4 regions of the Neorhizobium phenanthreniclasticum genome follow, and region 4 is predicted to be linked to each of the others. Evidence: predicted binding sites of a transcription regulator. Region 4 holds the regulator's gene; each other region holds the start of a gene.
What was found. Region 4 encodes LexA, which represses DNA repair genes until DNA is damaged. Its sites were predicted from a motif close to TGTTCNNNNTGTGTTCNG; they were not measured.

Region 1: a site for LexA is predicted at 1,429-1,446, ahead of ABK249_RS25190 (ImuA family protein). Genes of this name have one in related genera too.
Region 2: a site for LexA is predicted at 2,412-2,429, ahead of ABK249_RS14835 (FG-GAP repeat protein). Genes of this name have one in related genera too.
Region 3: a site for LexA is predicted at 3,068-3,085, ahead of ABK249_RS30045 (ImuA family protein). Genes of this name have one in related genera too.

The regions. Positions count from the first base shown of each region.
Region 1 covers NZ_JBEAAL010000024.1:103,584-107,835, forward strand. The annotation lists gene ABK249_RS25175 (HpcH/HpaI aldolase/citrate lyase family protein) at 1-636, shown strand, start outside; gene ABK249_RS25180 (DUF1737 domain-containing protein) at 633-839, shown strand; gene ABK249_RS25185 (metallopeptidase family protein) at 858-1,295, opposite strand; gene ABK249_RS25190 (ImuA family protein) at 1,468-2,406, shown strand; gene ABK249_RS25195 (Y-family DNA polymerase) at 2,447-3,865, shown strand; gene ABK249_RS25200 (error-prone DNA polymerase) at 3,862-4,252, shown strand, end outside.
Region 2 covers NZ_JBEAAL010000009.1:117,533-121,784, reverse strand. The annotation lists gene ABK249_RS14845 (lipoprotein-releasing ABC transporter permease subunit) at 1-705, shown strand, start outside; gene ABK249_RS14840 (ABC transporter ATP-binding protein) at 719-1,402, shown strand; gene ABK249_RS14835 (FG-GAP repeat protein) at 1,714-2,277, opposite strand; gene dnaE (DNA polymerase III subunit alpha) at 2,656-4,252, shown strand, end outside.
Region 3 covers NZ_JBEAAL010000036.1:41,383-45,634, forward strand. The annotation lists gene ABK249_RS30035 (error-prone DNA polymerase) at 1-834, opposite strand, end outside; gene ABK249_RS30040 (Y-family DNA polymerase) at 831-2,345, opposite strand; gene ABK249_RS30045 (ImuA family protein) at 2,266-3,021, opposite strand; gene ABK249_RS30050 (hypothetical protein) at 3,795-3,977, shown strand; gene ABK249_RS30055 (putative bifunctional diguanylate cyclase/phosphodiesterase) at 4,222-4,252, shown strand, end outside.
Region 4 covers NZ_JBEAAL010000020.1:122,660-126,911, reverse strand. The annotation lists gene eno (phosphopyruvate hydratase) at 1-420, opposite strand, end outside; gene kdsA (3-deoxy-8-phosphooctulonate synthase) at 540-1,388, opposite strand; gene ABK249_RS23235 (VOC family protein) at 1,393-2,265, opposite strand; gene lexA (transcriptional repressor LexA) at 2,465-3,187, shown strand; gene ABK249_RS23225 (ComEC/Rec2 family competence protein) at 3,168-4,252, opposite strand, start outside.

The DNA of each region.
Region 1 (4,252 bases), on a different contig from region 4:
ATGGATCTCGTGGTCGAGATATCGCCAGAAGTGGTGCTGGTTCCCAAGGTGGAGCGGGTTTCTGAGGTGCAAGCGATCGCGGATATCCTGTCCGAGACCGGTGCCCCGGACGAGCTTGCCATATGGGCGATGATCGAGACGCCGAAAGGTGTTCTGAACGCGGCGGCGATTGCCGGGGCGGATGAGCGGCTCCGATGTTTCGTCGTCGGCCTCAACGACCTGCGCAAGGGAACCGGTGTCCTGTCGCAGCCTGGCCGTGCCTACCTCGTGCCCTGGTTGATGCAGGTGGTGCTTGCCGGACGGGCTTATGGCATCGACGTGATCGACAGCGTCTTCAACGATTTCAAGGATGCGGAAGCTTTCGATGCGGAATGTGCCCAAGGTTGTGCCATGGGTTTTTCCGGCAAGATGCTGATCCATCCGGCCCAGATCGAACCTGCTAACCGGCATTTCGGTCCCGACCCGCGGGCCGTGGAAGAGGCTGAAGCGGTGATTGCCGCTTTTGCCCGGCCGGAATCCCAACATCTCAACGTCATCAATCTGAACGGCAAAATGGTCGAGCGCCTCCATCTGGCGGAGGCTGAAAAGCTTGTCGCCAGGACGCGGATCATTGCCGAACGAAAGAAACTTTCATGAAACTCTATCGCTTCCTCACCGGTCCTGACGACTCTTCTTTTTGTCACAAGGTGACAGCTGCGCTGAACAAGGGCTGGGAGCTTCATGGTTCCCCGACCTATGCCTTCAATGCCACGACCGGCGAGATGCAGTGCGGCCAGGCGGTCATCAAGACCGTTCATGGCAAGGATTATGATCCGGACATGAAACTTGGCGAGCAATAAAAGCTCTGTCGATTGACCTTAACGCTGGGCGGCGTCTTCGGCGCTGGCCTCGATGCGTTCCATGTCGTCGTCGCTCAAGCCGAAGTGATGACCGATTTCGTGGATCAGCACATGGGTGATGATATCGCCCAGCGTCTCATCGTTTTCGGCCCAGTAATCAAGGATCGGCCGGCGATAGAGCCGGATGCGGTTCGGCAGTTCGCCCGTTTCCATGTTGAAGCGCTCGGAAATGCCGCGACCTTCGAACAGACCGAGCAGGTCGAAGGGTGTTTCGAGCGCCATATCCTCGAACACCTCATCGTCCGGAAAATCCTCGATCTCGATGATCAGGTTGGTGGTAAGGGCCCGGAATTCCTCTGGCAAGTGACCATAGGCCTCGATCGCCAGCGACTCGAACGAGTTGATCGTCGGCGCGTGGCGATCCCGCCAATCGTCGGTCTGGTCGATACGGGCCATGAGTTCTCCTTCTGATCAGGCCCATATAGTGCCTTCGACGATATTTTTCGAGAGAAGAATCATTGGCCTACCGCCAGAGGAAAAGATTCCTGCCATTTGGTTGTTGACTCTTTCGAAGGCCTCTGGAATCCATAAGAACATAAAGTGAACATTCATGATGGGAGCTGACGCCATGGCCGAGAACGCCACGGCGCGGGAAACGCTTTTTGCCCTGCGCGAACAAATCGCCAGAATGGAGGGAAAACCCTTGCCCAGCCTGGCTGCGGCGAAGCAGGCAGATGCTGCCACGGATCCTGAAGCGCAAAAATCCAGGAACAATCAACCCCGCCTGCCATTCGGCATAGCGCCTCTGGACGCTGCTTTGGATGGTGGCCTGCCATTTGACGGCCTCACGGAAATTCGTTCGATGGTGATGCTGGATGCGGGCGCGGCGAGCGGATTTGTACTTGCGCTTGCCGCTTATCTCAAGGCCATGGAAACAAGCGAGGCACCGGTTTTATGGGTCGGTGACGTCGTTTCCAGGCAGGAGGCCGGCGCTCCTTATGCTGTTGGCCTCAGGCAATTCGGGCTGGACCCTCACGAGATTCTTTATGCGTCGCCGCGCAGGCTGGATGATGCACTATGGCTTGCAGAAACTGCGGTGGCGAGCGGTGTCCTGTCCGCCACCATTCTCGAAATACGGGGCAACCCGAGGCATTTCGGCCTTACCGAAAGCCGGAGGCTTGGCCTGCGGGCGAAAGCAGCGGGACGGCCACTTTTCCTATTGCGGCATGCGGGCGAAGAAGAAGCGAGCAGTGCTTTTTTCCGCTTCCTTGTCAAACCGGCGCGAGCCTCCGGGCGACGCCTTCCGGATGGATCCATGCTTGGCGGCAGCATCGGCCATCCCGTTTTCCAACTGACCCTGGAGAAGAGCCGCAATCCGGCTCCGCTCTCCTTCTTTCTGGAGTGGAATTCCCGTGACCGTCAATTTTCGCTCGACCGTGAAACAGGAGAAACTTCCTCTTTCCGTAACCCGTCAACGCATCTTGGCGCTGGTCTTCCCGCATCTGCCGACCGACAGGATCGCTCGCCAGTTCTGGGGCCTGTCGTGGCGAACGAGAGGGCGTCCTGACCATCCGCCGATCCTCTGTGCCGGGCGGCGTGACAATGCCATGCGGCTTACTGCACTCGATGAAGTTTCCGAACGGCTCGGTTTGAAACGAGGACAGGGCCTCGCGGAAGCGCGCGCCATGTTTCCGAAGATTGACGTGATGGATGAGGATGAGGAAGCCGACCAGGTGCTGCTCGAAGCCATCGCCGACTGGTGCGACCGTTATACTCCACTCGTGGCACTTGATGGCCGCGAGGGCCTCCTTCTGGACATTACCGGTTGTGCGCATCTCTTCGGGGGTGAAGAGGCCTTGTTAAGGGATATTCTTAAACGGCTTTTTCATATGGGGTTCGATGTCAAAGGAGCGATTTCTTCGTCCCCCGGTCTCTCCTGGGCGGCCTGTCGTTTCGGACGCGGTGGCGTAATTGATGACGAAACGATGAAAGAGGTGCTGGCCCCATTGCCGGTCAATGCCTTGCGCATAGACGACGCCATGATCGTCTCACTGCATAAGCTCGGGCTGAAACGGGTCGGTGATCTTTTTCCCATGCCGCGTGCGCCGCTTGCCCGCCGTTTCGGCACGCAATTGCTTCTTCGGCTGGATCAGGCGCTTGGGGCGAATGAGGAAGCGATTTCTCCCCGACGGCCTGTCGCGGCTCTTTCTGCCGAGCGGCGGCTCGCCGAACCGATTCAGGCGGAGGAACATATCCTGCAGCTGACTGGGCAGATCGCGACGTCTCTTCGACCGGGACTGGAAGTTCGCGGAATTGGCGGGCGAGTTTTCGAGCTGGTGCTTTTCCGCATCGATGGCCGGGTGTTCCGCATAGCTGCCGGGGCTTCGCAGCCGCTACGCGATCCGGAACGTATCTCGACCCTGTTTTCCGAGCGTCTGAACGCCGTACACGACGATCTCGATGCGGGCTTCGGTTTCGAACTCCTGCGCCTCAATGTGCTGCAGCACGACACTTTTGGGGCCGCGCAAGGCGATTTCATCGGCGACGGAGAGAGTGAGATCTCACTTGCGGATTTTGTCGATCGAGTTTCGGCGCGTTTGGGGGCGGATTGTCTACAGTTTGCGGAACTGCGGCAAAGCCATATGCCGGAACGGGCGAGAGTTTTTGTGCCGGCGATGACGGCGGGAAGCGCGCAGAAGAAAGGGGATGAAGATTTAGCCTTCGCGCCCAGATCTGATCGGCCATTGCGCCTTTTCCACCATCCGGAGCCGATAGATGCTTTTGCCGCAACGGTACCGGATGGCCCGCCCCAGCGGTTTCGCTGGCGCCGGATCGTTCATCGGGTCGTTCGGGCCGAAGGTCCTGAACGGATTTCGCCGGAATGGTGGATAGATCCTAAGGAGGCGGAGGAACGTGATTATTTTCGCCTGGAAAGCGATGCAGGTCGACGTTTCTGGATTTTTCGCGAAGGCCATTACGACGGAAAAACAGCGCCAAGCTGGCGCGTCCATGGGATTTTCGCATGAAGAATGCCCCCGTTTTTTTCGAGATCGGCGCCAAGACCAACTTCTCCTTCCTGGAGGGGGCTGCACGCCCTGAAGAAATGGTGTTGACAGCAAGCCTTCTTGGCCTTTCCGGCCTTGGCATTGCCGACCGGAATTCGGTCGCCGGTGTGGTGCGGGCGCATAACCAGGTCCGGGACATGAAGGAGACGTACAAGCGTCAGCAGGAGCAGGGGAAAAAGAAGGACGAGGAGGACGCGGTGTGGCCTTGTGCCTTTTACCCGGGAGCGCGTCTCGTCTTTTCGGACCACACGCCGGACGTTCTGGCCTATCCGAGGAATCGGAAGGGCTGGGCCAACCTATGCCGCCTGCTGAGCCGGGGGAACCTTAGGACGGAAAAGGGTTCCTGCA
Region 2 (4,252 bases), on a different contig from region 4:
CCACGGGTGAAATCCTATCCGATCTCCGGCATTTTCGAGATCGGCATGTCGGAATATGACGCGACGATCATCTACATGCCGCTTGAAGAGTCGCAGCTCTATTTCAATGCCGATGGCCTCGTGCAGTCGATTGAGCTTTTCGTCGACAATCCCGACAATGTCGACGGTATCCGGCCATTGGTGGAGGCCGCGGCCGGCCGGCAGATATTCATCTCCGACTGGCGGCAGCGCAACCAGACCTTCTTTTCCGCGCTCCAGGTGGAACGCAACGTCATGTTCATGATCCTGACGCTGATCGTGCTGGTGGCCGCACTCAACATCATTTCCGGCCTCATCATGCTGGTGAAGGACAAGGGCAGCGATATTGCGATCCTGCGCACCATGGGAGCCGGCGCCGGCGCAATCATGCGCATCTTCTTCATGACCGGGGCCGCGATCGGCATCGTCGGAACGCTCGCCGGCGTCGTGCTCGGCGTCATCGTCTGCCTCAACATCGAATCGATCCGGCAGTTCTTCTCCTGGGTTTCCGGCACAGTCCTCTTCGATCCGGAACTCTATTTCCTCAGCCAGTTGCCGGCGGAGATGAGCTTCCGCGAGACGTTGTCGGTGGTCGTCATGGCGTTGGGGCTTTCCTTCCTCGCCACCATCTTCCCGGCATGGCGGGCCTCGAAGCTCGATCCTGTCCAAGCCCTCCGATACGAATAGGTCCCGATCCTTTATGGCACGCAAAACTGTCTTGCAGCTTTCGGGCGTCCAGCGTCACTACGGCCAGGGCGACACCACGCTTTCGATCCTGAAGGGCGCGGATTTCGAGCTGGTGCGCGGCGAAATGGTGGCGCTGGTCGCGCCGTCCGGTACGGGAAAGTCGACGCTGCTGCATCTTGCCGGCCTGCTTGAGCATCCGGATGACGGCGAGGTCTTCATCGGCGGGCGCCCCTGTAACGATTTGTCTGACGACGAGCGCACCGCGATTCGCCGCTCGGAGATCGGATTCGTCTACCAGTTCCACCATCTCCTGCCGGAATTCACGGCGATCGAGAACATCATGATGCCGCAACTGATCGCCGGCCTTTCGAAGGCAGAGGCGAAGGAACGGGCAGCCCAACTTCTCGACTACATGCGCATCGGCCCTCGGGCCGAGCATCGCCCGGCCGAATTGTCGGGCGGCGAACAGCAGCGCGTGGCGATCGCCCGCGCGGTCGCCAACGCGCCGCGCGTGCTTCTCGCAGACGAGCCGACCGGCAACCTCGACCCCAAGACGGCATCCTATGTCTTTGATGCGCTGGAGGCGCTGGTACGCCAGTCAGGCCTTGCGGCACTGATCGCCACCCACAACCACGAACTTGCCGGCCGCATGGACCGCCGCGTGACGATTGAGGGCGGCAAGGTCGTGGAGATGTGAGGCCGGTTAGGCGCCGGCGATTGGCGCCATATTCCCGTTACCCTGTGCCGGTCACAGAGATCCGGCAGCGCTGCGTCGGTCGCGCGTGTGTCGCACACAACCCCGTGGGGCATCGCGCAAAGACGTAAGACCATATCGCCGCAGAGGAACCGGAGTTGTGCGGAAAAACTTGGCTGAACGGGATACGTCACGTGTCATTTGTAAATTTCGATACGGGGCACTCGATGTGTCCCGACCGCTCCTGAAAACAACCGTGATCGCCAAGGGGGACTTCCCCTCGTTTCCCCTATGAAAATATGCTGGCAGACGGCTTATCGCCCCTTGCAGATGTCTTGCCCGATCTCGTTCTCCCATTGAGCGACCGGAACCGCGCCTGGCGTGCCGGCGATCGGCTGGCCGTTCACTTTGCCTTTGCCTGTCAGCAAGTTGACGTCGCATTCGATCGGGTCCGGCACGTCCTCTGAAAAGCTGAAGCCCGCCACCAGGAAATCCGAGTTCCGATAGGCAAGCGTGAGCCTGATCTCGTAATGCCGCTGCCCGGGCGTATCGTTTTTCGCCGTTACCAGAATTGATCCGTTCTGCAAGGCGGCGATTGCAACCGATTCTCCCGCATAGATAAACGAGCCGGGCACTTTGTTCGCGGCAGCTGCCTTGAGCGTCATCCGTCCTTCGTAGGGTTCGGCGAGATAGATGTAGATGCCATTGCCGTCCGCGCCGTGTTTCGGTGGCGGACGCACGATCATGGCGAGATCGCTGTCGCCATCCCGGTCAAAATCTCCCGTCGCGACGGCGGCGATTCGGCTGGGATCGATCACCTTTTCGGCCATCGCCGGGCTGGCAAGGAGATAGGCGACAAGAATTGCAAGTTTTCTCATGTGGAAGGTTCCTGCGTCTGTTGTGCTAATCCTAGCCCACCAAAACCTCTTGGAAAAAGGCTTTTCTCCAATTTTAACCATAATCCCGAAACCGGATTTCTCCTTTTGTTCTTCTGTTGACTTTTGTACAAAAAGAGAACAAATTGAAAACATAACGAACACGGGAGACGACGATGACTGACATTCTTCGTGACATTGCCGCATTCGCTTCCATCGCCACCTTCGTGGCAAGCCTGTCCATGCTCGTCATGGCCATGTGAGGGAAGTCTCGCTTAAGGCCTCGTCATCCGAAAGACGTTGAGCGAGGAAATCTGAACTGGACTCTCGGCAAGCCGCACCGGAAAATAGCCCGATTCATGAAGTGGGTAAGGCGCGGACATGGCAGATACGGCGAACGTAAAATCGGGATCGGAATCGTTGGGCGATAGCCCGCAATTCGTTCACCTTCGCGTTCACTCCGCCTATTCGCTTCTTGAAGGGGCACTGCCGCTCAAGAAGATACTTTCCAAGGCGGTTGCGGATCATCAGCCCGCGATCGCGATCACCGACACGAACAATCTCTTCGTTGCGCTGGAATTTGCCCAGAAGGCGATCGATGAAGGGCTGCAGCCGATCATTGGCTGTCAGCTTTCGATCGATATGGAAGACCAGTCGGAAGAGCGACGCGCCGGCCATCAGCAGCTTGCCAAGCTGCCGGCGATTGTCGTGCTTGCGGCGACGGCTGCGGGCTACGAAAGGCTGGTCGACCTTATCAGCCGCGCCTATCTGAGCGGCGAGGGACACGGCGCCGTGCATATCTGCAGTTCCTGGCTGGAGGAGGGCGGCACCGAAGGGTTGATCGCGCTTACCGGAGCTTCGGGCGGGCCGGTCGACATGGCCTTGAAGGATGGGAATGCGGTGCTTGCCGAGGCGCGGCTGCTGAAGCTGAGGGAAATCTTTAGCGACCGGATTTATGTCGAACTGCAGCGCCACGGTTCATTTGACCGGCGGCATGAGCAGAAGATGGTGACTCTTGCCTATGACCATGACCTGCCGCTGGTCGCAACGAACGAGGCTTTCTTCCCGTCGAAGGCGGATTACGACGCCCATGACGCGCTGATGGCGGTCGCCCATAATGCGATCGTTTCGGATGATAACCGCTTCCGTCTGACGCCTGATCATTATCTGAAAAGCCGGGCTGAAATGGCAGCCCTGTTTGCCGACCTGCCGGAAGCGCTGGAGAACACGGTCGAGGTCGCCCGACGATGCTCCTTCATCCTGAAGACGCGAAAGCCGATCCTGCCGCGCTTTACCGGGGCGACGGCAGATCCGGAAGAGGCCGAACGGGCCGAGGCGGCGGAACTGCGCCGTCAGGCGAACGAGGGGCTGGAGAACCGCATTGCAACGCTTGGAATGACGAGCGGCTATACGGAACAGGACTACCGCGAGCGTCTGGACTTCGAGCTTGGCGTTATCGAGCGCATGAAGTTCCCGGGTTACTTCCTGATCGTGTCGGACTTCATCAAATGGGCAAAGCAGCACAATATTCCAGTCGGCCCGGGCCGCGGTTCGGGTGCCGGTTCGTTGGTGGCATACGCGCTGACGATCACCGATGTTGACCCGTTGCGCTTCTCGCTGCTTTTCGAGCGCTTCCTCAATCCGGAACGCGTCTCGATGCCCGACTTCGACATCGATTTCTGCCAGGACCGCCGTGAAGAGGTGATCCGCTACGTGCAAGCCAAATACGGCCGCGAGCAGGTGGCGCAGATCATCACCTTCGGTTCGCTGCAGGCGCGCGCCGCGCTGCGCGACGTCGGTCGTGTGCTGGAAATGCCCTACGGCCAGGTCGACAAGATCTGCAAACTCGTGCCGAACAACCCGGCCAACCCGACGCCGCTGTCGAAGGCGATCGAGGAAGAGCCGAAGCTGCAGGAAGAGGCGGACAAGGAGCCCGTCGTCCAGCGCCTTCTCGACATCGCCCAGAAGATCGAGGGCC
Region 3 (4,252 bases), on a different contig from region 4:
CCAGGTATAATGCTCCAGTGACTGCTGCGCCGTCATGCCGGGGATCAGGGCTTCCTCGGGATACTGGTAGACCAGTTCCTCGAGCGAAAACGTACAGCGCCTTACGATCTCCATCGTGCGCGCCAATGCCTCGGGATAGCGGGGGAAGAGGCGGGCCATCTCCTCCGGCGGCTTCAGATGGCGATCGGCGAAACGTTCGCGATCGAAGCCGACGGAATCGATGGTCGTCTTCTCGCGAACACAGGTGACGATATCCTGAAGCTGCCGGCGCGGCGGCTCATGGAACAGCACGTCATTCGTAACGACTGTCCTGACCCGGTAGCGCGCCGCCATGTTGGAAAGCGTGTGAAGCCGCAGTTGGTCGTTCGGCCGCCGGCGCAGGCTCAGCGACAGATAGGCGCGATCCCCAAAAATCTCTGCCATCTTCCTGAGCTGCATGGCGCAGGTCTCGTCCGGCATGTCCGGCACGAGGATGCCGATCAGGCCCTCGGCATAATGGGCGACATCGTCGAGATGCAGGATGCAGTTCGCTTTGCCGCCCCTGCCCTTTCCCAAAGTCAGCAACCGCGTCAAACGCGAATAGGCGGCGCGGTCGGTCGGGTAGACCAGGATCGACATGCCGTCCGCCAGATCGAGCCGGCAGCCGACGACCAGCCTCAGGCCTGTCGCCCGTGACGCTTCCAGCGCCCGGACGATCCCGGCCAGGCTGTTGCGATCGACGATGCCGAGCGCTTCGATGCCCATGAGCTTGGCGGTGGCGAACAGTTCCTCGGCCGACGAGGCGCCCCGGAGAAACGAAAAATGCGTCGTGACCTGCAACTCCGCGTATCTCATGCGAAAAGCCCATGTAGGTACCACTTGTGCGACCCGGTTCCGGCATCGACGCCGTCGCCCAAACGAAAGATCCAGAAGCGCTCACCGCTCTCGCTTTCAACGATGAAATAGTCCCTGACCGCCCGAAACTCCGATCGTCTCAGCCACCATTCTCCAAAGATCCGCTCCGGCCCGTCAGCGCGCGCCACCCGGTGACGCCTGCCCCGCCAGGTGATCGAGACCGGCGGATGGTCCGGCAGCAATGCGATCACCTCGATCAGCTGCGGCCGGGCGAGCAGTCGCGGCGGCCGCTGCCATTGCGACGGCCAGGTCTCTCCCTTCTCTTCGGCTGTAGGATCAACCCGCCGGACGCTGCGTTCCGGCACATCGCTTGCCACCGGCGCGGCTCGGTAGATCCGCTGGCCGCCGCGATTGCCGAGGATATCGATCAGCGGCGTGACATCCTTGACTTCCTCCTCGATGAGCGAGGAGGCATTCTGCTTTTCCGCCAGCGGCTCGACCATGATGGCGGCGAGCGTCAGCTTCTCGATACCGAAACCGGGTTCGATGTTTTCGATGCGGTCGTTGAACAGCTTCGTCAGCCAAGCCGCGTCACGGACCGGCTTTGCCGTCCCTGCCCTCAGGGCCTGAATGGTATTGTCGACGCGATGGACGATGAGATCGACACGCCGGACGCCGAGCCCGCGCTTCTGAAGCTCCAGGCAAAGCAGCCGGACCAGACGGGTGATGTATTTTTCGATGGTTTCAGCGGCGCCGATCGGCTCGGCGAAGGAGCGATGGACTTCGACGAGTTCGGCAGGCCGGATCGGATCGATCGGCTCAGCCAGACGGCCATACATCTGATCGAGGCGGCGGGTGATTTCCGGGCCAAAGCGCAGCACCAGCGGCGCGCGCGGCGTGGCGGCCAGCTCGCCGACAGTGGCGAAGCCCAGGGTGCGCAGGCTGGCGACGATTTCCGCGGGCAGGCGCAGGGATGAAACCGGCAAGCGCTCCACAGCCTCGGCGATCTTTCCGGGAGGCACGATGATTGTCTCGCGACGGGTCGCCCGCGCCAGCGCATGCGCGGCGCCCCAAGTATCTGCAATCGCTGCGCGGGCGGCCAGTCCCTTGGCACGGAAGCGATTGACGAGACCGAACAGCATCCGTTCCTCGCCGCCCTGCAGATGATCGGCGCCCTCCGTGTCCATGACGATCCCGTCCGGCGGGTCCATGGCGACGACCGGCGAATATTGCGTCAGCGCCCAGAGCGACAGGCGTTCCAAAGTCTCACCATCGGCATGCGGATCTGCATCGAAGATCATCAGACCCTGGACCAGCGCCTGCGCCTTGGCTGCCGGCATGCCGACATGCAGACCAAGTTTCAGAGCCGCGGTGTCGGCGGCAGAAATCCACCGCTTGGAGCCGCTTTTGGCGACGATCACCAGCGGCTTGTCAGCCGGTAGCGAAGGATCGGCGCGCCTCACCCGATCCGTCGGCAGTGTCGGAAGAAAGACAGATACGACCCTGGCCATCACATGCACCTATGACAAATTCCGCGCGCTCCCCTGCTCTCACCCGCATCAGCTCCGCGCGCCAGCGTCCGCGGCCGACGCCCGGAACCGGAAGCGGCTCGGACGGCAGGACTGAGACACGCCACCGCGTCACCGCCGCCGTCGGCATCCCGAAATCCGATGCTTCCGCCTGCCGGCGCCATCGCCGGATCGCCAGTCCGATCGTGCCGGAGCTTTCGGCGGCGAGCTGCAGCCGGCGCGAAGCGACCATCGGCAGGCGCACCAGTTCGGCGACGACGGCGCCAAGGCCGCCATAGCGCAGAGCCTCCTCGAAGCTTGCCAGCACATCCTCCTCGCGGCCCGCCTCGACATAGATCACCCGGTCGGGATGCAAGCCCACCTGCGCCAGAGCCGGGGCAAAGAGATCGGCGCGGGTGAAACACCAGACCACCTTGCCCTTCGTTCGCGCCGCGATGCCGCCGACGAAGAGTGCGGCCGCTGCCCCATCCACCGCACCATTGCCGCCGCCCGCCACCTCATGGATGGCGCCATAGGCGAGCCCGCCGCCCGGAAGACAGTCATCGATGTCGGATACGCCGAACGGCAGCACGGTCTTCTGGCGGCTGGCGGCACCTTCCAGATGTGCGATGCGTTCGCGCAGTTCCGAAAGAACGGCAGTTGAGGCGGATTGGCTCATGGTCTCCTTCTTCGCGGGAGCTGTTATTGCTTGAGAGAAACGAATATGTTCTGTATCTGTTCTAATCTGGAAAATGAGTCAATGTGCATGTACGGCAGCTTTGCAGGGCTCGATCGGTGGAATCGTCGATTCAGCGAGCGGATTCAGAGCGATGACCGAAGGGGACTTTTTTTGAAATACCCTCGCCCTGCGCACGACGCTGGACTTTTGTCCGTAGAGCAGGGTTCCGAAGCGGCTTGGGAAAATTGAGCAGCTGAGATAGTTAGCTTTTCGCCACATGACAGGACCGGTCTGCCGGGCAGAAGTATTGACGACGGGAGGTCAACCCGAAACCGCCGGCGAAGGCGCACATGCGGCGATCGAGGGCGTTATCCGGCTTCGACATCCACAATCGGGGCAAATGCCGATCGTAGATCCGGCGTTGGAAATAACTCAACCGTCATTAACAGTTAGCGCGACACCCAGTATTCTGCCCCTGATCCAGGCGACCATTTCGATTTCGGTCGCATGCCCAGCCATAGCCGACATCGGGCAAGTATCGGACAATTTTTTCTGAGAACCAAGCCGGGGAAAGCGATCAGAACCGACCCAGCGCATGCTGTCCATCGAGCACCTGTTCGTTCCATCTACAATAAATGATCCATGAAGGTTCGCTGATAGGAACGCGTCGGTTTAAACTTATATAACGCGTCCAACAAAGCTGGTGACCGTATCCCGCAATGCTCCAGAATCATCATTCCTTTGCGTCTCCGGTTGAACCGGAGGAACTCCAGATGCTGCAGAGCGTCTTCGATGAGGTCTGCCTTCAGCGAGGTCTCCAAAAAGAGACTGCTCGTGCCTCCAAGCTGGCAGCCGATCTGATCGATCTGTTTCAGATGGGGCTGCGGGATCGGCAGCAATTGCTGGCAATGCTGAGCCGGCCGGGTGACGAGACCGTCGACGAAGCTCCGGTCTGAAGGTCGCGGCAGGACGCTTGAGCTGCGACGAGCGGATTGCCGCTGGAGATTAAGACTTCAGGAACGATAGCCGTTGCAGGGACATTAAGTGTTCCTGTTTTACGATATTCGAAATAACAAGAACGGTGGTCGCATAGGTATGTTCTCCCGGTCGAGGCTTTTCCTTTGGGGTTTGCTTCCTTTCGCTATTTCGGTCGTCTTCGGCGCGCTCGTCCTTCTCAGCTTGTATTGGTCGGCCGGCCGAATGGATGCAGCCGCCGCGCAACGCCAACAGG
Region 4 (4,252 bases):
GACATGCGCGTTCGGACCGCCCACGTAGCGGTAGAGCGGCAGGCCGGCGGATTCGGCGGCGGCCTTGGCGACGGCGAGCGACACACCGAGGATGGCATTGGCGCCGAGGTGCGACTTGTTCGGCGTGCCGTCGAGCGCGATCATCGTCTTGTCGATGTGGATCTGGCTTTCGGCATCGAAACCACCGATCGCATCGAAGATCTCGGTGTTGACCGCCTCGACAGCCTTTTCGACGCCCTTGCCGCCGTAACGCTTGCCGCCGTCACGCAGTTCGACCGCCTCGTGCGCGCCGGTCGACGCGCCGGACGGAACAGCTGCACGGCCAAAAGAACCGTCTTCCAGATAAACGTCCACTTCAACCGTCGGATTACCGCGGCTGTCGAGGATTTCACGGGCGATGATATCGGTGATGGCGGTCAAAAGACTCTCCCTGGGCTTGGACGTCGGATCTATACGGTTCGGGTCACTGAACATGTCCCACAGTCAGTGACACGAAAATTACAATGCAGCCGCTTTTCGCGCTTTTTCAGGCAGGCGCTTCAGGCAGCCTTTGCGACCGCATCGAGGGCAAGCAGCTTTTCCAGCAGCCGAGGCATGTCTTTGAGATGCACCATGTTCGGACCGTCAGACGGAGCATTGTCCGGGTCCTCGTGGGTCTCGATGAAGAGGCCGGCGACACCGACGGCAACGGCCGCCCGCGCCAGCGTCTCGACGAATTCGCGCTGGCCGCCGGTGGAGCCGCCCTGTCCACCCGGCTGCTGGACCGAATGCGTCGCGTCGAAGACGACCGGAGCGCCCATCGCCGCCATAATCGGCAGCGAGCGCATGTCGGACACCAATGTGTTGTAACCGAAAGAGACGCCGCGTTCGCAGAGCAGCACATTCGGATTGCCGCTCTGGGTGAACTTGGCCAACACGTTCTTCATGTCCCAGGGTGCCAGGAACTGGCCCTTCTTGACATTGATGACGCGGCCGGTTTTCGCCGCAGCGACAAGCAAGTCCGTCTGGCGGCAAAGGAAGGCCGGGATCTGCAGCACGTCCACCGTCTGTGCGACGATGGCGCACTGCTCTTCCGTGTGAATGTCGGTGAGAACCGGGAAGCCGAATTCCTTCTTCAGATCGGCGAAGATTTCCATGGCGCTTTCGAGCCCGATGCCGCGCCTGCCGGAAATCGACGTGCGGTTCGCCTTGTCGAAGGATGATTTGTAGACGAGCCCGATGCCGAGCTTGTCGCAAAGCTCCTTCAGCGCACCCGCCATCATGAAGGCGTGGTCGCGGCTTTCCATCTGGCACGGGCCGGCGATCAGCGACAGGCGGGCATCCTGTGCGAAGACGACCTTGCCGTGCCCTTCGCCGACGGAGACGCGCGGATTGGCGGAGACTTCCATGAGACTATTCCTCGAAACCGAACAACACACCCTGGCCGGGCGCCGCCTGGACCAGCACACGGCCCTCCCGACGGACGAATGCGACGTCATTAGCAGCAAGGATGATCTCTGTCACGGCAAGATCGGCAGTCTTGAAGATGATCGCCCGGCCGCGCAGACCTTCGGCATTCGGCAACGGCGCAAGGGCGAATTCCGATTCGAGATCTTGATCCTGCATGACGCGGATGCGCGTGTTCGAAGCGACAAGCTCCACGGCCGCAGCTTCGATCCCGGCTTTCGCAAGCAGCACCTCTTCGAGCAGGGGCGCAAAATCGTCGGGCGATGCGGCCGAAAGAACGATCTCGCTCAAGCCGGTCACCGTATTGGAATGGCGTTCCAGTTCGCCTCGATCGGCCGGCAGCGGATTGATCCGCTGTGCAGAGAACAAGAAGAAATCCGGCGCATGCTCGTCTCCCGCAAAGGCCAGCCGGAAGCTTGCCTCAGTCTCGGAACCGTCCGGCATCTTCACGCCGCGGGAGAATTCCAGGATATCGCCCGCGGAAATCCCGCGCAGCCTGAAACGCGCGTGATCGGCTGCCGCATCGCCCGTGGCAACCGCGAGGGCCGAAAAGCCCTGACTGTTACGCGCCTTGCGGAAGTCGAGATCCCGGGCGGTGAAGACATTGCCGCGCTTGGCCGCGGCTGTCGCCTGACGCCGGTTGGCGATCGCCAGCGGCTCCAGATAGGCCCCATCCGAGAAAAACACGCAGGCATTGGCCGTGCCGAAAGGATGAAAGGCCTCCGGCGCAACTGTAAATCCGAGTTCTGCCAGTCGCGAACGCGCGACGGCAAGGTCCGCCACCGGCAGAACGAGATGATCGATTAGTCTAGCATTCACGCGAGAGCCCCCAGAATCCGGAATCGCAGCACTACATTGGCAGCGGATCGGCTTCGAGCAAGTGGTGTCGAAAGAGATATGTTGCAGACATCCATGAAGAAAAATCATCATACTTCACGAAAATTTAGGGACTTGCGGAACACATATGGAACATATAGTGTATGTTCTTGATTTGTTTCCGACTCTCAAGGTGCCAAATATGCTCACGCGCAAACAGCAGGAATTGCTTCTGTTCATTCACGAACGCATGAAGGAATCCGGCGTGCCGCCCTCCTTCGACGAAATGAAGGACGCGCTCGACCTCGCGTCGAAGTCCGGCATCCACCGGCTGATCACCGCACTGGAGGAGCGCGGCTTCATCCGCCGCCTGCCGAACCGGGCACGTGCCCTTGAAGTCATCAAGCTGCCGGAAGCCTATCAGTCGAGCCTGCAGCCACGCCGCGGCTTCTCGCCGAGTGTTATCGAGGGCAGCCTCGGCAAGCCGCAGCCGGTCGCTGCCGCTCCGGCCAAGCCCGCAGCCAACGACGATCTCTCCAACGCCACCACGGTTCCCGTCATGGGCCGCATCGCCGCCGGCGTGCCCATCTCGGCGATCCAGAACAACACGCATGATATCGCAGTGCCCGCCGAGATGCTTGGTTCCGGCGAACATTACGCGCTGGAAGTCAAGGGTGATTCGATGATCGAGGCCGGCATCCTGGACGGCGACACGGTGATCATCCGCAACAGCAACACCGCCAATCCGGGAGACATCATCGTAGCGCTGGTGGACGAGGAGGAAGCGACGCTGAAGCGCTTCCGCCGCCGTGGCGCCTCGATCGCGCTGGAAGCCGCGAACCCGGCCTACGAAACCCGGATATTCCCGCCCGACCGGGTAAAGGTCCAGGGCAAGCTGGTCGGCCTCATCCGCCGTTACCATTGATCAATTGCCGAAGCGGTTCCGGGAGCGCCGAGGCGAACATCTTGTTCCGCCAGTCATAGTGGCGATGCCTGCTCCAGGGGCGGTCATGGCCGGCCATGGCGGGGCGAATAGTCCATTGCCGGATGTCGGCTGCGCCGTGCAGGGAAATTTCGAGCGCACCAGTCTTTCGCAAAGCATTGCCGTTGATCATCAATGCGCCGGAGCGGCAGTGATCGAAACGGGCGCGCGGCGCGATGATGATATGGGCGGCATCGCAGGCCGCACCGGCATAACGGCTGTCTTCGACGGAGGCTATGTTGGTGCCCCCGGAAGTTTTCACCCCGCAGAAGACACGCGGCTCGCATACGAAATGACCGGCAGGCACCTGCCTGATGCGGGACCGCGCCGTCTCGATTTCGGCCTGCGTCAGCTCGCGGCGCTCCTCAGGCTTCCCATCGGGCGGTTTATCTCTTGCTGATGACACGTCCGGTTTTATGGGATCGCCCAGGAGAAGTGCCCGTTTCCACTGGCCGTAGATGAAATCGGGCGGACGGGTGCGGTTGGTGGCAATACCTTCCCTGCCTATCACGGCAATCATCGTTCCGTCCTCGGCAACTAGAATATCCGGCAGGGGCTTCGATCGTTCGTGCCAGGAGAACAGCAATGCGGCGGCAACGAGCGGAATGCCGACCAGCCGAAGCCTGCTTCTCAAAAGGGTCAGCAGAAGAAAACCGGCCGTGGAGACAGGCAGGAACCAGGGATGCTGACGACCGATACCGGCGTCGCCGCCCCAGGCCGCGACATGTCTTGCTATGGAGATCACCGCTTCCAGGCCGAGACCCATGAGCTTCAGGAAAGGCGCATCGAGCCCGAACGGTACGAGCAGCATGCCGACCAGTCCGGCCGGCATGACCACGAAAGAAATGATCGGCATGGCGGCGAGGTTTGCCGCCAGGCCGCCGTAGGTCGCAATCCGATGGAAATGCTCGACCGAAAAGATCGCCGTCGACGTGCTGCCGATCAGGGTCGTGGCAAGAATGCCCGCAATGAATTTCCAGGAAGCCAGTACCGGCGTCACCACAGGGT